One region of the Exiguobacterium sp. BRG2 genome, then DNA from elsewhere that is predicted to be linked to it. Evidence: predicted binding sites of a transcription regulator. Region 1 holds the regulator's gene; each other region holds the start of a gene.
The links. The regulator Rex, encoded in region 1, represses fermentation and respiration genes when NADH is low (regulators of the CRP and FNR family bind a similar motif). The targets are predictions, from matches to a motif close to TTGTGAAATATTTCACAA.

Region 1 (5,894 bases):
ATCTCCACTCCTTTTTTCATATCGCGTATCTAGTTCATCGATCGGACTTCAAGGTTGTGGATCGATTTCGTTTGAAGAACCTTCGAGTCCGTGACGTTTACTATACTGATAACCATCGAGCAAATAAAAAATGATTGCCAGCGCCCAAACCCCGACACAACTGATCAAAAAGGCAGTCAAGGGAGTGACGCTACCATAATAGGATATGATCAATGGATCATTGAGTTCGACGAACAGTTGTGTCGTTAGAAGCGTACAACATAGTCCAGAGAGTAGACTGACGAGAAGACCGCTCCATGTCTGGATGACAAGTCCGATCATGCAAGAAATCAGAAGGAACAAAGGAAGAGCAGCATTAAAGGCATCCGGGCGGATGAAGGCGGACACGTAGTCCGCATACATCGGAACGAAATAAAGAATACCGGATAACAGTCCTTGAATCAGGTTGATGAAAAAGCTTTTCGTTCGCATCAGTGTTGGTTCTCCCATCGTTCCATCAATTCAAGTAGATCGACATCGATCTGGTCTCGTTCCGCAGATAACGCTGTCGCTTTTGGAATATCATTAAAAACTTCCGGTTCGCAAAGCAACTGTTCGATTTCCGCTGAACGCTGTTCGAGCCGTTCAATATCTTGTTCGAGTTGTTCGATTTGCTGACGGCGTTTTTTTTCTTCTTTCTGTGCTTCTTTGTCGATCGTCTTCGATGCCGTGACTTTTGCCGCTTTTGCCTCTTCGGCTTCAAGGCGAGCGATTTCTTCTTGTTCAGCCTTCTTCTCTGTGTAGTACGAATAATCGCCGAGGTATTCTGTCACACCAGCTTCACTCATCTCGATGACGCGTGTCGCGATCCGATCGATGAAGTACCGGTCATGGGAAACGAAGAGTAGCGTACCTTCATAGTCGACGAGAGCGTTCTCAAGTACCATCTTCGAATCCAGATCCAAGTGGTTCGTTGGCTCGTCAAGGATGAGGACGTTAGTCTTCCGGAGTTTCAGTTTTGCGAGCGCGAGACGTCCGCGTTCGCCACCGGACAATTCATGGACAATCTTGAAGACATCGTCGCCGCTGAACAGGAATTGTCCGAGCACAGAACGGACTTCTTGTTCGCGCATCAGTGGCCATTCGTTCCAAATCTCATCGATGACACGATTCCGGTCATTGAGTTCTGCTTGCTCTTGATCGTAATACCCGATCGAGACGCCGGTGCCAAAACGGAAATCACCGAAGAGAGGACGTAAACGACCGACGAGGACTTTTAAGAGCGTCGACTTCCCGATTCCGTTCGGTCCGACGAGTGCCAGTGATTCGCCGCGTTGCAAGCGGAACGTGATGTCTTTTGAGACAGCTTCTTCGTAACCGATTGCCAATTGATTGACTTGAAGAACGTCATTCCCGCTCTGTTTTTCGATTGGGAAGGAGAGGACCGTACTGCGTTCATCTCCATCTGGTCGGTCGAGCCGGTCGACCTTCTCGAGCCGTTTTCGAACGCTTTGAGCACGCTTTGTCGTTGTCGCCCGAGCGATGTTTCGTTGAATGAAATCCTGCATCTTCGCGATTTCTTCTTGCTGCTGTTCGAACTGTTTCATTTCTTGATCGTACAATGCCGCTTTTTGCTCGAGGTACTTCGTATAGTTCCCAGTGAACTTACGACAGACATTACGAGAGAGCTCATAGACGACATTGACGACTTGATCGAGGAAGTACCGATCGTGCGAGACGATCAGAACGGCACCACGATAACCACCGAGGTAACTTTCAAGCCAAGCGAGCGTATCGATATCCAGATGGTTCGTCGGTTCATCGAGAATGAGAAGCTCTGGTGCTTGCAGGAGCATCTTCGCTAAGGCGAGCCGTGTCCGTTGACCTCCGGACAATGTCTGGATCCGGCGTGAGTAATCGTCTGGATAAAAGCGCATGCCGTGCAGGACGGAGCGAATATTCGCTTCGAACTGATAACCACCTGCTTCTGAGAAGTCATGTTGTGCTTGATCGTACGTCTTCAGAAGTCGATCGTAAGCGACCGGGTCGTTCAAGATGTGCTCCATGCCCATCTCGATTTCCATCCGGCGCAGTGTCCGTTCTTGTTCTTGCAGATGTTCAAAGACGGTCAGCATCTCGTTCCAGATCGTCTCATTCGATTCGAGACCACTGTCTTGCGCGAGATAGCCGATTTTGACATCTTTACCTTTCATGATATCGCCCGAGTCATGACTGAGTTCACCAGCGATGATTTTGAGCAAGGTTGATTTACCGGCACCATTTCGACCGACGAGCGCAATTCGGTCGCGCTCTTGTACTTCCAATTTGATATTTTCTAAAATCGGCTCGACGCCGAATGATTTCGAGAGTTGGTTGACTTGTAAGAGTATCATTTCCATCCATCCTTCCACCCTTTAGTCTATCACGAACAAAAGCGCGAGGTCCTGCGGAATATATTATTTGTGACTCTATGTGAAGTGGTTTACAATCAAGGAGAGTAGAAAGCTTTTTGCAAAGATTTGGGTGCCACGATGGATGTGGCCGAAGGGGGAACTGCAGGATGAATGGATCAGACACAAAAATTCCACAAGCGACAGCAAAACGGTTGCCGCTATATTATCGCTTCATCCAAAGTTTATACAATTCAGGCAAGCTCCGCGTCTCTTCTGCTGAGTTAAGCGAGGCGGTGAAGGTTGATTCAGCAACGATTCGTCGCGATTTTTCCTACTTTGGGGCACTAGGGAAGAAGGGGTATGGATATAACGTTCAACATCTCTTAACGTTTTTCCGGAAAACCTTGAATCAAGATGAGGTGACGAATGTTGCCTTAATCGGGGTCGGTCATCTCGGAACAGCGTTTGCAAATTATAACTTTTTAAAGAATAATAGTACTCGGATAGTCGTTGCGTTTGATGCGGACGAAGAGAAGGTCGGAACAACGACGCATGACGTTCCAATCTATCATGTTTCGGACATGAAAGAACAAATCGAAGCGAATCAGGTCGATGTCGCCATCTTGACGGTTCCATCCCAGTTCGCACAGTCAGTAGCGGATGAGTTAGTCGAGTATGGTGTGACAGGCATTCTGAACTTTACGCCTGCACGGTTGAACGTGCCAGCGAGCGTTCGGGTTCATCACATCGATTTATCGATCGAGTTGCAGTCGTTAGTTTATTTCATGAAGCATTATTCGCAATCAGCTGAAGGAGTGAAATCATAATGGAAAACCTTATCCCGCTCACGTTAGGTATCGGACCTGCGAGTATCGGATTAATTGCTGTCGTCGCGTTGATCATCTTCGGACCGAAGAAGTTGCCGGAATTCGGTCGTGCTGCCGGTCAAACATTGAAAGAGTTCAAGAATGCCACGAACGGCATCATGGACGACGATAAAAAGGACGAACCGAAAGAGAAGTGATTGAATCATGACGGTTGATCAAGAACAAAGCATGACGTCGCACCTAGACGAACTGCGTAAGCGGATTGTCTGGTCGCTCCTCATCGTCGTCGTCCTGTTCGCTGTCGCATTTCCGCTCGTTCGACCGCTCGTCCGTTTTCTGCAAGCGGACTTAAAAGAGCTCGGTATCGGATTAAATGCCTTCAACGTCGCCGATCCTTTAATGTTGTATTTGAATCTTGCGTTCATCATCGCGCTGATTTTAGCGTCACCGTTCTGGATGTATCAACTGTGGGCATTCGTCCGACCAGGGCTTTATGAAAAGGAACAAAAAGCAACACTGACGTATATTCCAGTCATCTTCTTTCTATTTTTGGCTGGTGTAGCCTTCTCGTATTTCTGGTTGCTTCCCTTCTTGCTCGAAGTCTCAACGGATCTCGGGAAAGAATTGGGGATCGAGCAAGTCATCGGGGTCGAAAACTACTTCAGTTTCTTGATCCGGTTGACGATGCCGTTTGGTCTTCTCTTCCAATTGCCGGTCGTGACGATGTTCCTGACACGTCTTGGTCTTGTGACGCCATATTTCATGCGAAAGAATCGAAAATATGCGTATTTCGCGCTGTTCGTCGTTGCGGCATTGATCGCACCGCCGGACGTGACGTCACACTTGATGATCTCAGTGCCGTTGTTCGTTCTCTATGAAATCAGTATCTTGATTTCCGCGCGGACGTATAAAAAGGTCTTGATCCTCGAGCAACAGGCAGAGCTTGAACGACAGGCGGATTTGATGCGTGAATTGAATAAATGAATCGTGAATTCCTTCCAGCCATTTCGGGAGGAATTCTTTTTTATGAAAGCGTTATGTTTATATTGATAAAGCAGTTAGCGATGCGTATACTAAAGATAATTCATGGGGGCTTAGCTCAGCTGGGAGAGCGTTTGGCTGGCAGCCAAAAGGTCGTCGGTTCGATCCCGATAGTCTCCACCAAGTTCATACGTTCAACTCCTCGAGTGCTCGAGGAGTTTTTTTATGTTCCCAGTTAAATTCCTTCCAAATATAAAATGTCACCAAAAAGAAAAAAATTAAAAAAATAGACAAATATAAATTGTTTATTTCCATTAACTTCATTAAACTAAAAATACAGAATTTTCGTTAAACTGTTTTATTAGTATTACTACTATGGTTTTACAGAAAAGGGGAAACGAACGCATGAAGAAGAAGATTGCACTTATGGCAGCCGTCTTAATGACGTCTTCCAATCTAGTCAGTGCGCAAGGTGCACTGTCCTCGCAAGACAAAGCGACGGGTCAAAAACCGCAGGCGCTCTCACTGAAGAAATCGGGACAAGAAAAGAACTACAAACAATCGGATAAAGTCCGAGTCGTCATCGAGATGGAACAAAAACCGGCGATTCAAATCGCCCAATCTCAAAACAAGCGGTATAGCACATTGAGCAATGCCGAAAAGGAATCGATCAAGGATCGACTCGTCAGCGTCCAAAAATCAGTCAAGTCAGCTATCGCTAAAAAGGCGATTCCTGTTACATATAAAGAAAGCTTCACAACCGTCATCAATGGATTCAGTGGTGAAGTGAAGTTCGGTGACATCGAAGATATCAAACAACTCGAAGGAGTCAAAAGTGTACATATCGCGCACGAATATGCGCGCCCAACCGTCGATAAAGGTGCCAAGCCAGACATGCTGTATAGCAAGGACATGGTCAATGCGAAGGAAACATGGCAGGACTATGGCTTTAAAGGGGAAGGAACCGTCGTCGCGGTCATCGATACGGGGATTGATCCATCGCACAAAGACATGGTCTTGAGTCCAGAGACAAAGGTGGATTTAACCTCTTCGAAGGTCGAGAGTGCGAAAGAAACAAAAGGTTTAAAAGGAAAGTATTTCACGGAAAAAGTACCGTACGGCTATAACTATGCCGATCACGACAGCGAAATCCGTGACTTAGGTGCGGGGGCATCGATGCACGGGATGCACGTCGCAGGTACGGTCGGAGCAAACGGCGATGAAGCAAACGGTGGTATCAAAGGGGTCGCGCCGGAAACACAGCTCCTCGCGATGAAAGTCTTCGGAAACGATCCAGGAATGCCATCGACATTCAGCGATATCTACATTAAAGCGATCGATGATGCGATTGCACTCGGAGCCGATGTCATCAACATGAGTCTCGGTTCGACGGCATCGTTCGTCAATTCAGATGCTCCAGAACAACGCGCAATCGTCAACGCGATGAACAACGGTATCTTGTGTGCGATCTCTGCTGGTAACTCGGCGTTTGCAGGTCATGGTGCGGGTAATCCATATACAGCAAACCCGGATATCGGTGTCGTTGGTGCACCAGGATTGACGAGCCAGGCGCTTCAAGTCGCGTCACTCGAAAATACGAAATTGACGCTTGAAGGCATGGCGCTGACGATCGACGGTCAGGATGCCGGTTATTTGGCATACCAAAAACAAGATTCGCCGAATCCGATTGCCGTCTTCGATAAAGAGAAGAAGG
Region 2 (5,894 bases), on a different contig from region 1:
ATACCAAAAACAGAATAAAGCAACGTGCCGTAAGAGACATCGAACGTCAATGGCGCGAGGACTTGTCTTAAGTCAATCCCAAACAACGATAAGACGTCGCCGGCAGAACTTGCATCCAGCACCTGATTGATGATCCCTTCTCGGACTGCGCTCGGCATCGTAATCGACAGCCCACCGACGAACAGAAGCATCAACGAAACAGTGATGTCTGTTTCTTTCCATGTGATATCCGCCTGTTGCATCTGCTTCACGAGATCCTGATAGTCTGAGGATGAGGTGATTTGTGAAGTCAAAAATGCCATCACACCGTAGATGACACCGAAAAAGATGAGACCGATGAGGACGCCATACAGGACGTCCCAGACGGAAAACCGTCGTTGTTTCCTTTCTTGCCTTGACTCCATCCCATTTCCTCCTTTTTATGTCTGATGTTTGAATATTCCTGCTACAACGAAACCAAAAACATCAAATTCATTCAACAGCCATTATATCCCACTTTTTCTCTGACTGTCTCCATCGATTTCCAAAACAAAAACCGACTTCTCAGAGTGAGAAGCCGGTTGAACGATCTTTTGCCATAGTATTTTTTTCTCTATTAGATGCCTTCGTATGCTTGTTCCATGATCGTCCGTAATTCAGCGACAAGCGGCATCTTTGGATTCGCTGTCGTACATTGATCTTCGAAAGCATCGACTGCCATCTTATCGAGTTTTGCCTCAAAGTCTGCTTTTTGAATACCTTGCGCCTTGAATGACATCTTGATGTTGAGACGTTGTCCAAGATCGGCAACTGCTTGAATAAGTGATTCGACCCCTTGTTCTGTCGTTGCTGCCGGAAGACCGAGGTAACGTGCGATGTCCGCATACCGTTCATCGGCGACGAATGATTCGTATTTTGGGAATGCTGCCAGTTTCGTTGGGCGTGACGCATTATAACGAATGACGTGTGGCATCAGGATCGCGTTCGTCCGTCCATGTGGTGTGTGGAATTCCCCACCGATTTTGTGCGCGATCGAGTGGTTGATTCCGAGGAAGGCGTTCGCGAAAGCCATCCCTGCCATCGTTGACGCATTGTGCACTTTTTCCCGAGCTTCTGCGTCAGATCCGTTCTCGTACGCTCGTGGCAAGTAGTCAAAGATCATCTTGATTGCTTTGAGTGCCAGTCCATCCGTGTAGTCGTTCGCAAGAACCGATACGTATGCTTCTGTTGCATGAGTCAAGACGTCCATTCCGGTATCAGCAGTAATCGAAGCCGGGACGGTCATGACAAATTCCGGATCAACGATCGCGACGTCGGGTGTCAAGGCATAGTCAGCAATCGGGTATTTGACGTTTTTCTCTTTATCCGTGATGACGGTGAACGGTGTCACTTCTGAACCCGTACCCGATGTCGTCGGAATCGCGACGAACTTCGCTTGACGACCGAGTGTCGGAAATTTGTAGGCACGCTTACGAATATCCAGGAATTTTTGACGCAAGTTTGAGAATGTTTCGTTCGGCTGTTCATAGAAGAGCCACATTCCTTTCGCAGCATCCATCGCTGACCCACCACCAAGAGCGATGATCAAGTCAGGTTTAAAGTCACACATCGCTTGGGCACCTGTCTGAACAGTTGTCACTGATGGATCTGGTTCGACTTGGTCGAAGATTCGGTAACTGACAGACTGTGGCAAGTTTTGAATCACTTTATCGGCATATCCGAATTGCACCATCGTTGGATCGGTGACAATCATGACGCGTGAAACGTCAGTCATTGACCGGAGGTACTGGACGGAGTTCTTTTCGAAGTAGATTTTTTCAGGAACTTTGAACCATTGCATGTTCACGCGTCGTCTCGCCACCTTCTTGACGTTGAGTAAATGTTTCGCTGTCACGTTTTCAGAAACAGAGTTTTTCCCATATGAGCCGCAACCGAGTGTCAGTGATGGTGTCAACTCGTTATAAAGATCACCGATTCCGCCATGAGCAGATGGACTGTTGACGAGGATCCGGCAGGCTTTCATGCGGAGTCCGAATGCTGTCATCAAATCATCGTTCGTCGTATGAATGACGGCTGTATGACCGAGACCCCCGATTTCAAGCATCTGTTCAGCAATCGTAAACGCTTCTTCGGTGGATGCGACACGGTACGCACCGAGGACGGGACTGAGTTTTTCATGAGACAGTGGTTCTGCTGCTCCAACGTGCTCGAGTTCCGCGACGAGCATGACCGTCGTTTCCGGAACGTCGATCCCGGCTTGTTCTGCAATCCATGTCGCAGGTTTCCCGACGATGTCCGCGTTGACGGCACATGTATCGGTTTTGATGACGAGTGATTCGAGGCGTTGTTTTTCTTCCGGTGTACAGAAGTAACAACCGAGTGCTTCCATTTCTGCACGGACCGTTGCATATATTTCTTGGTCAACGATGACGGCTTGCTCAGACGCACAAATCATCCCATTATCAAACGTTTTTGAAAGAACGAGATCGCTGACTGCCCGTTTGACTTTTGCTGATTGTTCAATGTAGCACGGAACGTTCCCTGGTCCAACACCGAGTGCCGGTTTACCTGTTGAATACGCTGATTTGACCATTCCTGCACCACCTGTTGCCAGGACCATGGCGATGTTTTCATGGTTCATCAAGACTTTCGTTGCTTCAAGTGATGGTTCTTCGACCCATTGAATGCAGTCTTTCGGCGCCCCAGCTTTGATGGCTGCATCGCGAAGTGTTTTCGCCGCTTCGACGGAACACCGTTGTGCCGACGGGTGGAACGCGAAGACGATCGGGTTGCGGGTCTTGATCGCAATCAATGCTTTGAACATCGTCGTCGATGTCGGGTTCGTGACTGGTGTTACACCACAGACGACACCGACCGGTTCAGCGATATAGGTGATGCCGTTTTGGACATCTTCTTCTAAAATCCCGACCGTTTTTTCATGACGTAGACTGTTGTAGATGTATTCTGTCGCAAATATATTTTTAATCATCTTATCTTCAAAGACACCGCGACCTGTCTCTTCTGTTGCGAGACGAGCGAGTTCGACGTGCCGTTCAAGTCCGGCAAGTGCCATATCACGGACGATCGTATCGATTTTTTCTTGATCGAATGTCAATAACTCCTGTAATGCACGTTGTCCTTTTTCAACGATTTGTCCAATTGCTTGTTCGACCGGCGTTGCCGTCGATTTTGTTTTTTCTTTCACAGCCATGAGTGGTTTCCTCCCTGTCGTGGAACGAATCTGAGTTTGATTTGCCAACCATTATGTCAGGAATGCCAAGCTGTTTTTCAATAGTTTGTGCTTTCCTTCACAAATCAATCATAACTCCTTTTTCCTGCTTTGTGCATGACCATCCTGTGAATTCCCTCACATCCTTGGTAACGTTTACATCTATTGCGGATTCTCCTTTTTCATCGTTTTGCTTCATGTACATGGATGTGTGCGATTTGTCACACCTTGCGTTTTCCTGACTTGATAGCCGTTTCATCATCTTGTATTCTGATATGGGGTACATATTAAGAGCTACCACTAAAGGAGGACACTTCAATGTCAGTTGTACAGGAAATGCTAGCCTTCAACGAGCGATTCGTCGCCGAAAAACAGTATGAGCAGTTCGTCTCGGATAAGTTCCCGGATAAAAAGGTCGTCATCCTGACATGTATGGATGCCCGCCTAACAGAACTTCTTCCACACGCACTCGGCCTAAAAAACGGGGATGCGAAGATCATCAAAAATGCCGGTGCTATCCTATCGCACCCATTCGGTTCCGTCATGCGCTCGATTCTCGTCGCGTTGTATGCCCTTGGCGCTGAAGAAGTCGTCGTCATCGGTCACCACGATTGCGGCATGAGCACGATTGATCCTAAACACATGATCAGCGAAATGAAGGATCGAGGTATCGACCAACAGATTCTTCACACGCTTGAAGTATCAGGTGTTGATTTGAACCAATGGTTACGTGGCTTTACGTCAGTTCAGGAGAGTGTCGCCCACTCCGTCAGCCTCGTGAAGAACCACCCATTACTGCCACCTGGTACGAATGTCCATGGACTCGTCATCGACCCAGGGACCGGTAAACTCGACGTCGTCGATTGCTGATTGCTCTCTTATAGAAGAAACTCAAATAGATTCGGGATATTCTACTCCGTCTTAAATTAAAGATGATGTGCCATTTTCTCGTAATGGAGAAGGATGGCACATTTTTTTGTGTAAGCCATCTTCAGTGATCTATATGCTTTTCCCTTCATGCTTCCAGGTATTAAAAAATAAGACTTTTATACAAAGCTAGAAAGCCTATCGTGAAGTCATTTAATACGAGGTCAGACTTTTATCCTTGACAGTGTTTCAACATGGCTGTAAGATACTTTAGTATAGTGCAGTGATAACAAAAGAAAGTGTGGTTTTACCGAATGATTAACGCCGTATTGTTTGCCGTCTTTTTACTATTCATCTTAGCGATCTTCCGCGTCCACATCGTGCTCGCGATGGTCATCAGTGCGTTCGCCGGCGGTCTCGTCGGCGGTCTTGATTTAACGAAAACAACCGAAGCGTTCGCGGGTGGTCTTGGTGACGGAGCCGAAATCGCTCTTAGCTACGCAATGCTTGGTGCGTTTGCCGTCGCCCTCTCGAAAACGGGCTTACCGGATGCTCTCGCTCACGCATTGATCGCACGTTCACGAGGTAACGCAAGTGCCGCATCAGTCAAGAAGTTAAAAGGATTCATCTTGTTCGCGATTCTGTTACTCGCAATCAGTTCACAAAATGCTCTACCGATTCACATCGCCTTCATTCCGATCATCATTCCGCCGCTTCTTGGTCTTTTTTCTCAGTTGAAGATGGACCGACGTCGAATTGCGATCATCATGACATTCGGTCTCGTCACACCGTACATGTTCTTACCGATCGGATTCGGAGACATCTATCTGAATCAGATTTTACTGAAAAACCTGAAAGCTAATGGTCTTGATACGACGGGAGTTTCTGTCATCGAAGCAATGGCGATTCCAGCACTCGGAATGGTCGTCGGTCTCTTGATCGGTCTGTATACGTACCGGAAAGAGCGGACGTATGAAATTCGTGATATCGCCCCGGACGACTATGAAATCCCGGTCATTACGAAATCGAAACTTGTTCTAAGTGGTATCGTCGTCATCGCGACACTGATCGTTCAACTGCAGACGGAATCAATGATTCTTGCTGCATCGACGGGACTCATCCTCTTCTTGTTGCTTCGTCTCGTTCGATTCAGTGAAGCAGATGACGTCATCACGCGTGGTATGCGGATGATGTCATTCATCGGTTTTGTCATGATCTCAGCGAACGGATTCTCGAATGTCTTGCGTGAGACGGGTGATATCGAACCGCTCGTTGAGAACTCAAAAGCATTGATGGGCGACTCCCAACTTGTTGCCGCGTTCGTCATGCTCTTGATCGGTCTTCTCGTCACGATGGGCATTGGATCAAGTTTCTCAACTGTTCCAATCATCGCTGCGATCTTCGTTCCACTTTGCATCCAGTATGGCTTCAGCTTAGAAGCGACGGTTGCGATCATCGGGACAGCAGGTGCTCTTGGTGACGCTGGTAGCCCCGCGTCAGACTCGACGCTTGGACCTACGAGTGGTTTGAATGCCGATGGTCAGCACGATCACATGCGAGAAACCGTCTTTCCGACGTTCTTGCACTACAATATTCCGTTGCTCATCTTCGGTACGATTGCTGCGGTCGTGTTATAAAAACAAGACGGATTCGCTATCATGGTGGATCCGTCTTTTTAATTGTCTCCGTTTTTTTCCTTTTCATTTGATCTTCGGTTCTCTAAAATAAAGGAATGTACTGATTACAAAGGAGTTGTCTTACGTGTTATCTCAAATCGTCAACCAGATTTTACTTTCACTTGCCGATCTCGGATATTTCG
Region 3 (5,894 bases), on a different contig from region 1:
TATTCCGCATGTTCCCTTCCGGCAACACGCTTTTGGTTATGCTATACTTTCACATGAACAGGTCATTTCGACCAATTAAAAAGAGAAGGTGAAACCATGGCAAATCAGAAAGTCGTCTTTTTCGATATCGACGGAACCTTATTGCATGATGGTCATTTCGTTCCGGAATCAACAAAACAGGCAATTCGTCAACTTCAAGAAAACGGTGTGTATGTAGCACTCGCGACTGGACGCGGTCCCGCAATGTTATCTGGAATTCGTGAGTTGCTCAACATTGATACGATCATCGGTTACAACGGGCAAATTGTGGTTCATCAAAACGAAATCATCTACAAACGTCCACAACCTAAAGTCGATCTGACACATTTGACGCAACAAGCAAAGGAAAACGGACATACGCTTGTCTATCTTGGCGAAACAAAAGGTTTTACAACGAAATCAAATGATTTTCATGTCGTTGATTCGCTCGGTGATCTCGACATGCCGTTACCGCTTCACGATGAAGAAGCCTTCTTGTCTCACGATGTGTTCCAAACGCTTGTCTACTGTACGGCAGAAGAAGAAGCAGATTACATCAAACGTTACGATGCTTTTGATTTCATTCGCTGGCATCCCCATGCGATGGATGTCATCAACGTCGGTTCCTCGAAAGCAGAAGGCATCAAACAGTTCTTGAAATTGACAAACATTCGCCGCGAGGATACCTTTGCTTTTGGAGATGCTCTCAATGACCTTGAAATGTTACGCTATGTCGGGACCGGTATTGCAATGGGCAACGGACTTCCGGAAACAAAAGCCGCTGCCGATTATGTCACGAAACCTATTCTTGAAGACGGTATCGCACATGGACTTAAAGAATTCCAACTCATCTAATAGATAGATGTAAAGCTGAGGCATGCCTCAGCTTTTTTAATTCTTTACTTTATGAATCGCACGTTCTAAGCGATCAAGATCTTCATTCTCACCAATGACGACGAGATAATCACCTTTTTCAATGACTTCATCTGCCTGCAAGGAGATCATGACATTTTCCCCCCGTTTGATGGCGACAACGTTTGCTCCATATTTACTTCGTAAGTCGAGATCAATTAAGGTTTGTTTTGCCATCTGATCACTGACTTTAATCTCAACGATTGAAAATTCTTGTGATAAGTCTAAGTAATCAAGGATATTCGAACTCATTAATCCGTTCGCAATCCGAACCCCCATATCCCGCTCAGGGTGAACGATGAAATCCGCTCCGATTTTTCGCAATACTTTTTCATGGTAATCATTCGTTGCTTTGACGGTGATCGATTGCACACCAAGCTCTTTTAAGATCAACGTCGTCAAGATAGACGCTTGAATGTTCTCCCCAATAGCGACGATGACATGATCAAAGTTTCGAATCCCCAAACTTTTTAAAACGTTCTCATCGGTCGTATCGGCAATGACAGAATGTGTCGCAATCCCCATGAACTCGTTGACACGTTCCTCATCGGAATCAATTGCCAAGACATCATAGCCGTTTTTCGATAATTCGCGGACAATCGAGCCACCAAAACGCCCTAGTCCGATTACTGCAAACTCTCCATTCATTTTCACAACTCTCCTTCACAATCGCTCTTCCTTAGTAGTGTACCCGATTCAATTTAAAAATACTATAAACGCCTCTGCGAATCGCAGAGGCGTTTATCCATTCATTATTTTGATGATTTTCCACGTACATAATCGTTATCGAACAAGAAGAGCCGTAAAATCAAATACAACGCCGGAATTAAGAGTAAAAGTCCGAAGATGAAAACGACGACGAGTGCGGAAGCCATCGTTTCGTTTACGACTGCTTTGTTGATATCGATATATGGATACAAGATATACGGCAAGTGTGTATATCCGTAACCAAACCACGCGACTGCATATTGTAGCATGACCGCGACGAACGCGATGCCATAGTTTTTCTTCATATAGACGAGTATCACGGCAATGAGGAAAAATAAGAAACTAGCAGCGAACCACCACCAGTTGCCGTTTAGGATATTTTCATAATGCCATGCTGCTTGGTTCTTCAGTCCAAAGAAGACGAGCGCACAGACGAGGATTGTTGGTCCACTCCAGAAGAGTGCCCATTTCCGAATAAGCGGCGTAGCTCCCTCATCTTTCGCTTTATCCGCGTAGAATAAGAGGAACATCGCGCTGATGTATAAGACAGATACGATAGCGAGCGCTACGACCGTCCACGAGTAAAAGTTCGAAAATAATTTCGTTCCTAAAAACTCAACTGTATCATTCGTTTTGCGGATGAAACCACCTTGACTGATCGTCAATGTCGTCGACATCGCAGCAGGAATCAGCAACCCTGTCGCTCCATATAAAAATGTGTAGAACATGCTGTCGTTTGATCCATAATTGGCGAACGCATAAAAACTACCACGAATCGCAATCAAGACAAGAACAATTGACGCTGGTACGAGTAGTGCCGTACCGAAATAGTAAGCGGAGTCTGGGAAGAACCCAACTAGTCCTACGAAGAAGAATACGAAGAAGACATTCGTTACCTCCCAAACAGGAGAGAGGTAACGAAGAATCAATCGATTCGTCAGATGATCCCGCTTCGTATATTTTGAATAAAAGGCGTAAAATCCAGCACCGAAGTCAATTGAGGCAACGATGAGATATCCGTACAGGAAAGTCCAAAGGACCGTGATCCCTAGTGTTTGAACGTCCAAATCGTTCCCTCCTTACTTGTTATCATCCACGAACATTGCTTCACCGCGTGCATGGTGGTTTTCAGCAAGTTCTTGAAGTTCTTTTCCAACCGTGTTTTTCTTAAACATCCGTAATAAGACGACCGTACAAATCGTGCCAAGCAACAAGTACAATGCACTGAATAAAATGAGCATCGGACCAACCGCTGTTGAAGTCGTCGCCGCGTCCGCTGTTCGCATGATACCGTAAAGCGTCCAAGGTTGACGACCAATCTCAGCGTACATCCATCCCGCTTCGATTGAAATCATCGCTAACGGACCACCGATGAACACCCCTCGTAAAATCCACTTATTATATGGATTCAATTTTTTCAATCGGAATGCCAAGATGAACAAAGCAGAGATAGCAGTCAAGTACATCCCAATCGATACCATGATATCAAAGAAATAGTGGACGATCAGTGGTGCTTGATCTTCTTTTGCGAATTCGTTTAAACCGATGACTTCCGTATTCGGAGCCCCACCTGCAAGAATTGAGAGCGCATATGGGATTTTGACGGCTCCTTTGATTTCATAACTGCCGTCTTCTTGCTGATCAAGTATCCCACCAAAAATCAATTCTGCTTCATTTGTCGTATCAAAATGCCATTCCGCAGCTGCTAGTTTTTCTGGCTGGTATTTCGCTAAATATTTCCCTGAGAAGTCACCGACAAGTGCTGTCGAGAACGCGAAAATCAGACCAGCCATGACAGTGAGACGAAGAGCTTTCTTATGATATGCCGTCTCTGCTGCTGAGAGTGTCTTTTTGCGAAGCAAATGGAACGCCGCGATTGCTGCCAAGATAAAGGCAACAGTCAAGTAAGCTGAAACGATGACGTGTGTCGCCTTCGTCGGTGTCGCTGTATTAAACATTGCTTTTAATGGTTCGATTTGCGTCAACGTACCATTGACGATCTTAAATCCTTCTGGTGAGTTCATGAAGGAGTTGACTGTCGTGATGAAGAACGCTGATGCTGTCGCACCAATGACGACTGGAATCCCAATCAACCAGTGCAACCACGGATTTTTGAACCGGTCCCACGTATACAAGTAAATACCAAGGAAAATCGCTTCAAAGAAGAACGCGAACGTCTCCATAAATAGTGGCAGAGCAATTGTTTGACCCGCTACTTGCATGAGTGACGGCCAAAGTAATGATAGTTGCAAGCCGATTGCCGTCCCTGTTACGACACCGACTGCTACGGTAACGACGTATCCACGCGTCCACCGTCTTGCTAATAAGATATAATCTGGATCTTTGCGTTTCAGACCGATGAATTCAGCTGCCAGTACCATGAGCGGTACTCCGACACCAATCGTCGCGAAAATAATATGAAACGCTAGTGTGAGCCCTGTCAACAATCGACTGAGCACTACGGGATCATTGAACATGTATTTAGCCCCCTCTTCCTAAAACATACTTCTCTATATGGTCTATAACCGTATCATAGAGAACATAACCCTTTGTGTCTGTTTATAATGTTTGATGTAACAAATTGTTCACATATACACGTGATTTTTTTCACAAAATGTTCGAAAACTCTTATTCCTACATATATTAAAAACTTTCCCATTCCTGAATTCGAAAGGGAAAGCTTTATATCCTTTATTATTTCATAAAAACTTTTAAACATACTCTCGGAAATAATGGTCAAGTAAATCAATGACAAAAGAAATGGCTGATTCATCCGGGTTTAATGTTGGTTGATGCAATCCAGATGTCGGATTATCGACGCCGAGCCAGAACATCATCCCTGGGATCTCTTTCAGCATGAAACCAAAATCTTCCCCTGTCATCGCCGCGTCACATTCGATATAGTTGGCATTCATCTTGACGAATGATGAGAATTTATCCACGATTTGCCGGTCGTTGACGACTTCATAATAGCGATTACCGAATTGTAGATCGATTTTAACACCAAACGAAGCTTCGATTCCTCGAATGATATCACGGACACGACGTTCGAGTTTTTCCATGTCTTCGCCGTTTAGCGCACGCATCGTTCCGTCAAGGACTGCTCTTCCAGCAATGACGTTTTCTCGAATCCCGGCATCGACCTTTCCAATCGTGATGACACTACAATTCATCGGATTGATGGATCGACTGACGATCGTTTGCAATTGCATGATCAAGGCTGCTTGCGCAACAACTGTATCAATCGTCAAATGAGGAAATGCCGCATGACCACTTTGACCATAAATCGTGATATGAACTTCTCGAGCACTTGCGAACAGAACACCTGGACGACTGGCAATCGTCCCGACTGGATATTCCGGTGCGACGTGAAGACCATACATCTCACTCGGACGATATTTTTCAAATAACGGACTTTTAATCATCGGTTCCGCCCCACCCGGTCCTTCTTCTGCCGGTTGGAATAAAAAGACGACATCATCCATGACAGGTAGTTCAACGATCCGTTTCATCAAACCTAATGCAATCGAAGCATGCATGTCATGACCACACGCATGCATGAACCCCGGGTGTTCTGAGCAAAACGGAAGCCCAGTTGCTTCTTCAATCGGTAATCCATCAATATCTGCGCGATACCCGATCGTCCGGTTTCCAGTCAATCCTTTCACCCGGACGAAAACACCTGTTTCGAACGTGTCATATGTGACACGATCTGGCGGATATGCACGAATTTGTTCCAATATAAAAGCTTGCGTCTTAAATTCCTTGAACCCGGGTTCCGGTATTTTATGAAGCGCGCGCCGCATTTTAATGGCGTATTCCATCTGACTGACTTCCTCCTTCTTCTTTTACGATGTCCCAAAAAGCTTGGACTTGTTTTAATTCAAGCATCGACTCCGTGGACAAGATCCAAGTATCTCGCTTCAGTACTTTTCCGGATGATGTCTTCAACGGAAGCTGCATGACTTCATTCGATTGCTGAATCGTCGACTCAGGTAAGATCGCAAAACCGATGCCATGTAACGCCATCTGTTTGCATGTCTCGATTTGGTCGACGACCAGTGTCCGAGATGGGGGACTTGCGAACCGATCTTGCCACCACTCTAAAATTTCTTGATAGTACGTCGAATCACTTTTGAACTGGATGAACGGGCGATCCGTCACACGCAATTGTTCAATCGACGTCAACTCACTATCAACTAGATAGAGCGGGTCTGAAAAAAGGCGCTCTTTAACACCTTTCCAGTCCGGGTTTC
Region 4 (5,894 bases), on a different contig from region 1:
GAAGTCGATGAATCCCGGCGCGCCGATTCCCGCTCCGACGAAATCCTCTGGTCGTTTATCGCTTTCTTGACACTTCTCAAAGAATGATTTTGCAATATCTCCTGGAATTTGTGCCCCATCATTCAGGATCACCGTCTCAATCTCCCATTTTTCCACGATGATGCCTTGTAAATCCAAAATTGCCATCTTCACTGTCGTTCCACCGATATCAATGCCGAGTAACCATTTCATTGCTCTGTCTCCCCTATGCTCATATAATGTCTACTTGTTCATTTTAACGGACACACTCGTATTGCGCAAAGGGTTGCGCAACCTTAAACATTATCGGATTGTGAACGTTTTAACTCATGTCGTAAGATGAGTTTTGCTGAATCATACTGACGTTGCTCTAAAACGCCTGCTTCTTGCAATTCATCAAGTTCGAGCATCATCATCGCAATATCTGATGCTCGATCTCCTAGATAGATGAATGTTCCGTACGTCTTAAGTAACTGTTGTACATCATACAGTGTCTTCATCGACCATCGGCTCCTTTACATACGCATGTAGCAAATCATAGGTCGCTTGTAATGACGTCTCATGTGTTCGCTCGTAAGAATGGCTCGATTCAATCCCCGGACCAAATAGTCCGTGTCGAACATCATGGCCCGCACGCACTGCTGCCGAAGCGTCCGAACTATAGAACGGATAAATATCAACTTTATATGGGATACTATTGCGTTGTGCTAGACGTGTTAGCTGATGACGTAACCCTAAGTCATACGGACCGGAACCGTCTTTTGCACAAATCGAGACCGTGAATTCGTCAGAGTGCTGACCATCTCCTAACGCACCCATGTCGACCGCGATATATTCTGCGACTTCTTCCGTGAATCCAGCATTTCCACCGAACCCAACCTCTTCGTAATTTGAAATCAGGATCTGGACCGTGTGTGGCAGGTCGATGGTTTTCCATTCTTTAATCAATTCGAGCAACAAAGCAACCGATGCTTTATCATCGAGATGGCGCGATTTCACAAACCCAGTTTCCGTATAGAGGAAACGCGGATCAAACGTCACGACGTCTCCTACTTCAATCCCCGCGACCCGCGTCTCTTCTGCTGTCGTCGAACGAATATCAAGTCGGACTTCGATATTATCAGCGGACCGTTCCGTTTTATTCGTCTCGCGTGACGTATGGACACTTGAATGATGGAAAACAATCGTACCGGAAATCGTTTGACCGTCCATCTTATGAATGAGACAGTTCTCTCCTTCGATCGCTGTCCAAGCATACCCACCTAACTGTGATAAACTGAGTCGCCCCGTTGGCAAAATCTCTTTTACCATTGCACCTAACGTATCGACGTGTGCCGTCAGCAATCGTGTTCGGTTTGAAGCGCCAGGCAAAGTCGCTAAGATCGCTCCCTTTTCAAGTTTGCGATACGTGATCCCGTCTGCAACCAAACGCTTTTCTACATATGTAATCGCTTCTTTCGTCGAACCTGTCGGACTTGGAATCGAGACCAGCTCTTCAATCGTACGTATGACTTCTTTCATGTTCATTCGCTCCCTTTCAATCGGACTACACCGTACTATCCGCTTTGTTTTCATGATAACAAATATTCATTCTTTGTCGGTACTGATATCCTATATGCACTACGCGAAAAAGCTGTAGCACTTTTTTGCTACAGCTTTTTGTCCACACCATATAATGAACTTAGACGTATTTTTTCATCCAAATATCATCGCGGTATGTGCCGTCTTCTAATTTTACAGAGTCTGGATCTTCGGCATATACTTCAAAGCCGAGCGATTCGTAAAGACTTTGCGCTGCTTCATTTCCTGACAATACGGCAAGAATGACTTGCTCAACGTCTGGTAACTTCTTCGCCTCGTCGATCAAGGCCTCCATTAGAGCACGACCGGTCCCTCCACGATATTCAGGCGAAACATATACTCCGGAAATCATCGCTTTGTGCGACTCACGTGACAGTTCGTATGGCTTGACCTGACCAAACCCAAACAATACATCGCCGTCGAACATACCGAGCCAAATCTCATCGGAGTCGGGTTCTCCTTCTAGACCTTCTCGTACTTCGCGGAGCGGGGTTTGCTGTTCATCGTCAAACGAATGACCGAAAGCATCTGGATGATTCTTTAATCCCTCAAGGCGTAGATTCCAGTATTGTTCTGCATCCTCTTTAGTTAATTTTCGAAAAGTATACATGACTGTCGATTCTCTCCTTTTTTGGGTTTCATGACGTACAAAAAATAACGGAAAAACGCTTCTATCTCTTACTTAACCTTTTTCTAGTAAAATAAAACCTAGATTTTTTCTCTTTAATTTCACTTAAATACAGTAGTGATGTTTGCCTCTTCTTTTTTCTCATAACAAAAACTCAAAGGTGGACACTAAGATACAGGATCACCATTTGAGTTTTTAAGCTCTCTATTTATGAGGTTTTCGTCATGCTTCGCGCCGTTAACCTTGCAAGACAGGTTCGAGCGTCTGACGCAATACATCAGCAGAATGATGAAACTTCTTCATTTCTTCTTCCGTCAACGCGACTTCAATGATTTCCCGCACACCTTGACGATTGATGATCGCCGGTACTCCGATGTGAATGCCGGAAATCCCGTACTGCCCATCCACATATGCCCCGACCGTCAACAAACAGTTCTCGTTCCCAAGGATGGCACGCACGATTCGAACAAGTCCAAGTCCAATCGCATAATAAGTTGCTCCTTTACGTTCGATGATATGGTAGGCAGCATCCCGAACGTTGATATAGATTTGATCAAGGTCTGCTTGAGAATAACGATTGTCCTCAGCAAGCAGTTCATCAATCGTTTTTCCGTAAATACGGCTATTACTCCAGGCAGCGAATTCCGTATCTCCATGTTCTCCAAGAATGTAGGCATGGGCATTGCGAGAATCGATGTGAAAGTATTCTCCAAGCATTTGACGCAGACGTGCTGTGTCGAGTACCGTTCCTGATCCAAATACGCGTGATTTTGGAAGACCGGAATACTTCCAAGCCAGATGTGCCATGATATCGACAGGATTGGAAGCCACGACGATGATACCGTCAAAACCGGAATCCATAATCTGACGAATCATTTCTTTCATGATCAATGCATTCTTTGCGACGAGATCAAGTCTCGTCTCACCTGGTTTTTGAGGAGCTCCCGCCGTGATGACGACGACCTCCGCCTCTCGGCAGTCCATATACTCTCCAGCCCAGATTCGCATCGGTGAAGAGCTAAATGGTGTTCCGTGGTTTAAGTCCATTGCCTCGCCTTCTGCTTTGGCTTTGTTGACATCAATGATGACAAGTTCTTCACAAAGTCCAGCTGTTGACATCTGATAAGCAAAGCTTGAACCAACTGCACCAGCTCCAATGAGGGCTACCCGTGTCACTTTCGCATGTAATTCCATATCGTTATGTCCACCCTTTCATTCGTCCTAAAAGTTTGTTAACTATCTCACAAATAAATTGTAACATCTTTCACATTCTTTGTATCATGTGAAATTAATCACATTTGTCCATTTTGTGTCATTGATATCCTAACATAAGGAATTACACACTCATATACTTTCCAGTTACCAGAATCGAATGATGATAAACCCGATTCCACTCGCTAAACCACTTGTTAAGACATTGACAGCATCATTCCCTAAAAGTCGAATGCCTGAAACGTAAACGGTCGGTTGACCATGGTGTTCTCGCTTTTCCGTGTATTCCCCACAAACCGAACATCGGTAAACGCGTTGCCCTACTGCTCCAAATAGTGTATCCAGTAGGCTCCCGAGTACACCGATGCTTGTTACGAGTAAGACGTCTCTTAAAGAAAGAGAAAATATCCAATGCGCTGCTACCGCAATGAATGCAGCTCCTGCAATCGTACCGACCGTTCCAATTAGCGACATCGCTCCACTCGTCCCTGCTGGTACCCGCTGTAACGTTTTGAGCGACCACGGATCACGTCTTGAGAGCGGCCCGATTTCGGATGCCCACGTATCAGCATTCGATGCTGCGATGACGAATAGAAATAACAAGAGATACGCAAAATCCATCGTCATGGCATACGCTAAGGCAGCAACGAACGCTACCCCTCCATTCGCAAGAACCTGCCATCCGTCACGCGCGCCATCTTTCTCAACGATGGAGTCGACCGATTGTTTTCTGGATCGTCCAACCTTCGATAACAAGCTCGAGCTACCAAAGAATAGTAAGAGTACTACTAATCCTTGCCATCCAAATCCAAATGAGACACCACTACCGACGAGCAGGGTCATGATCGCACCACTTGTCGTCAATAAATGAAAAGATCGTCCGGTCCAAGCAAGCAATAGACAAAACAAAATGGTCGCGCTCAGCATCGGATGACCTCTAAATCAGTGACGATCAGGTCAACGGGGATATCAAAGGCTTCTACTTCAAAATCGGAAAGAAGTTGTTCGGAAAAGGCAATCGATACTTTACATCCTGCATAGGTCACGAGTGCACGATCGTAATAGCCTCCTCCCCACCCTAAACGATATCCGTTCCGTCGATAGGCACGACCCGGAACGAGACAAAGCTCTGCTTGAGCAAGTGAAGCCCGACGTGCTGAAGCGGTCGGTTCAGCAATTCCCATCTGATTTGCTTGAAGTTGATCTTCTGGTCCATGTTCATAAAAGACCATCTCGTCTCCCACTACTTTTGGTATCAAGACCGTCTTGCCCTCTTGCCACGCCTGTTCAATCAGCATTCTTGTATCACATTCATTTCGAAAAGCTAATGTGATCGCGACACATGTCGCTTGTTGCCACTCAGGCAACAACAAAACATGTTCGTAAATCAACCGTTCCTTCTCCGTACGATTCTCCATTACATCTAATCTTTCTTTGATCAGACGGCGTACTTCTTGTTTGTTCATGACTGTCTTCCTTTCCACAAAAAAAGCCATCACACGAAGTGACGGCTTCCATCTCAATTATTTCACTTCACGGTGAAGTGTGTGCTTACGGAGACGTGGGTTGTATTTCTTCAACTCAAGACGCTCTGGGTTGTTACGCTTGTTCTTTTTAGTGATATAAGTACGGTCACCAGTTTCAGTGCAAGCTAATGTGATTTTAACGCGCATGGGATTCCCTCCTATCTAGCTCTCGATGTATCAAGTGATTTTGCTTTACATAAGGTTAAGCATACTCAAGTATCGTACCAAGAAAGGAAAGGAATTGCAACTGTTCATCCGTTCTTTTTCGGATTCGTCACGTGTTGATATGGTTTTTCAAGGTTCTCTTCAAAACGCAGTGGCTTCTTTTCGACGTGATACTCTTGTTCCACCCCGTGACGTGACTCTTCTCGTTCTAGATAAACGACCGCTGATTGGCGCAACGCATCTCCTTCAAGTCGTTTTAAGGCAACGACCAGACCACCTGAACGATCAGGAGAACGCTCACTTTCGACATCGTAGACGTTACTTACGAGTGGCAACTCTTTCATCTTCGCGATAGCTTGGGCAGCTGATGCGGTCTCCATGTTGAAGTTGTGGATGACTGCGAAATCAACGATCTTACTCAAGGCTTGCGCTTGGCGTAAGAATGCTAAATTTAGTGCCGCCAGTTGGTTATAGGTCTGAACGAGCGGTAGACCCGTCACTTGCACTCCGTAAACATGAACACCTTCTTCAAATCGATACGCTTCTGGATGTTCCGTGACGACATAGACATTCTCACCAGCAGCAGCAAGTCGTCGAGCGAGCTCCGAAGCCGGCCGGTCTGACGCATCATATTGTCGGACGAACAACAAGATGGCGTCCGTATTCCAAGATTTCTCACGCTTCACTGCCACGTAGTAATCATGTGCTGTCAAGAAGACATCCGGTTCAATATCTGAATCTTGAAGGAAAGGATATTCGCGATA

Region 2: adhE (bifunctional acetaldehyde-CoA/alcohol dehydrogenase) is a predicted target of Rex. The motif match lies at 3,276-3,293, and genes of this name have one in related genera.
Region 3: Q9R23_RS02740 (cytochrome ubiquinol oxidase subunit I) is a predicted target of Rex. The motif match lies at 4,234-4,251, and genes of this name have one in related genera.
Region 4: Q9R23_RS01110 (L-lactate dehydrogenase) is a predicted target of Rex. The motif match lies at 3,508-3,525, and genes of this name have one in related genera.

What each region holds. Positions count from the first base shown of each region.
Region 1 is NZ_JAUZUW010000018.1:4,556-10,449, reverse strand. Features, by position in the region: gene Q9R23_RS15505 (hypothetical protein) at 49-471, opposite strand; gene Q9R23_RS15500 (ATP-binding cassette domain-containing protein) at 471-2,372, opposite strand; gene Q9R23_RS15495 (redox-sensing transcriptional repressor Rex) at 2,540-3,199, shown strand; gene Q9R23_RS15490 (twin-arginine translocase TatA/TatE family subunit) at 3,199-3,396, shown strand; gene tatC (twin-arginine translocase subunit TatC) at 3,404-4,183, shown strand; tRNA gene Q9R23_RS15480 (tRNA-Ala) at 4,288-4,363, shown strand; gene Q9R23_RS15475 (S8 family serine peptidase) at 4,586-5,894, shown strand, end outside.
Region 2 is NZ_JAUZUW010000010.1:110,283-116,176, forward strand. Features, by position in the region: gene Q9R23_RS13065 (hypothetical protein) at 1-404, opposite strand, end outside; gene adhE (bifunctional acetaldehyde-CoA/alcohol dehydrogenase) at 596-3,190, opposite strand; gene Q9R23_RS13075 (beta-class carbonic anhydrase) at 3,527-4,078, shown strand; gene Q9R23_RS13080 (Na+/H+ antiporter family protein) at 4,393-5,712, shown strand; gene uptA (undecaprenyl phosphate transporter UptA) at 5,837-5,894, shown strand, end outside.
Region 3 is NZ_JAUZUW010000002.1:8,231-14,124, reverse strand. Features, by position in the region: gene Q9R23_RS02755 (Cof-type HAD-IIB family hydrolase) at 97-873, shown strand; gene Q9R23_RS02750 (potassium channel family protein) at 910-1,578, opposite strand; gene Q9R23_RS02745 (cytochrome d ubiquinol oxidase subunit II) at 1,683-2,705, opposite strand; gene Q9R23_RS02740 (cytochrome ubiquinol oxidase subunit I) at 2,718-4,115, opposite strand; gene Q9R23_RS02735 (N-acetyldiaminopimelate deacetylase) at 4,350-5,462, opposite strand; gene Q9R23_RS02730 (transcriptional regulator CcpC) at 5,446-5,894, opposite strand, start outside.
Region 4 is NZ_JAUZUW010000001.1:217,763-223,656, reverse strand. Features, by position in the region: gene Q9R23_RS01130 (ROK family glucokinase) at 1-231, opposite strand, end outside; gene Q9R23_RS01125 (YqgQ family protein) at 315-518, opposite strand; gene Q9R23_RS01120 (M42 family metallopeptidase) at 502-1,539, opposite strand; gene Q9R23_RS01115 (GNAT family N-acetyltransferase) at 1,700-2,209, opposite strand; gene Q9R23_RS01110 (L-lactate dehydrogenase) at 2,465-3,421, opposite strand; gene Q9R23_RS01105 (DUF92 domain-containing protein) at 3,587-4,366, opposite strand; gene Q9R23_RS01100 (5-formyltetrahydrofolate cyclo-ligase) at 4,360-4,905, opposite strand; gene rpmG (50S ribosomal protein L33) at 4,963-5,112, opposite strand; gene Q9R23_RS01090 (1,4-alpha-glucan branching protein domain-containing protein) at 5,217-5,894, opposite strand, start outside.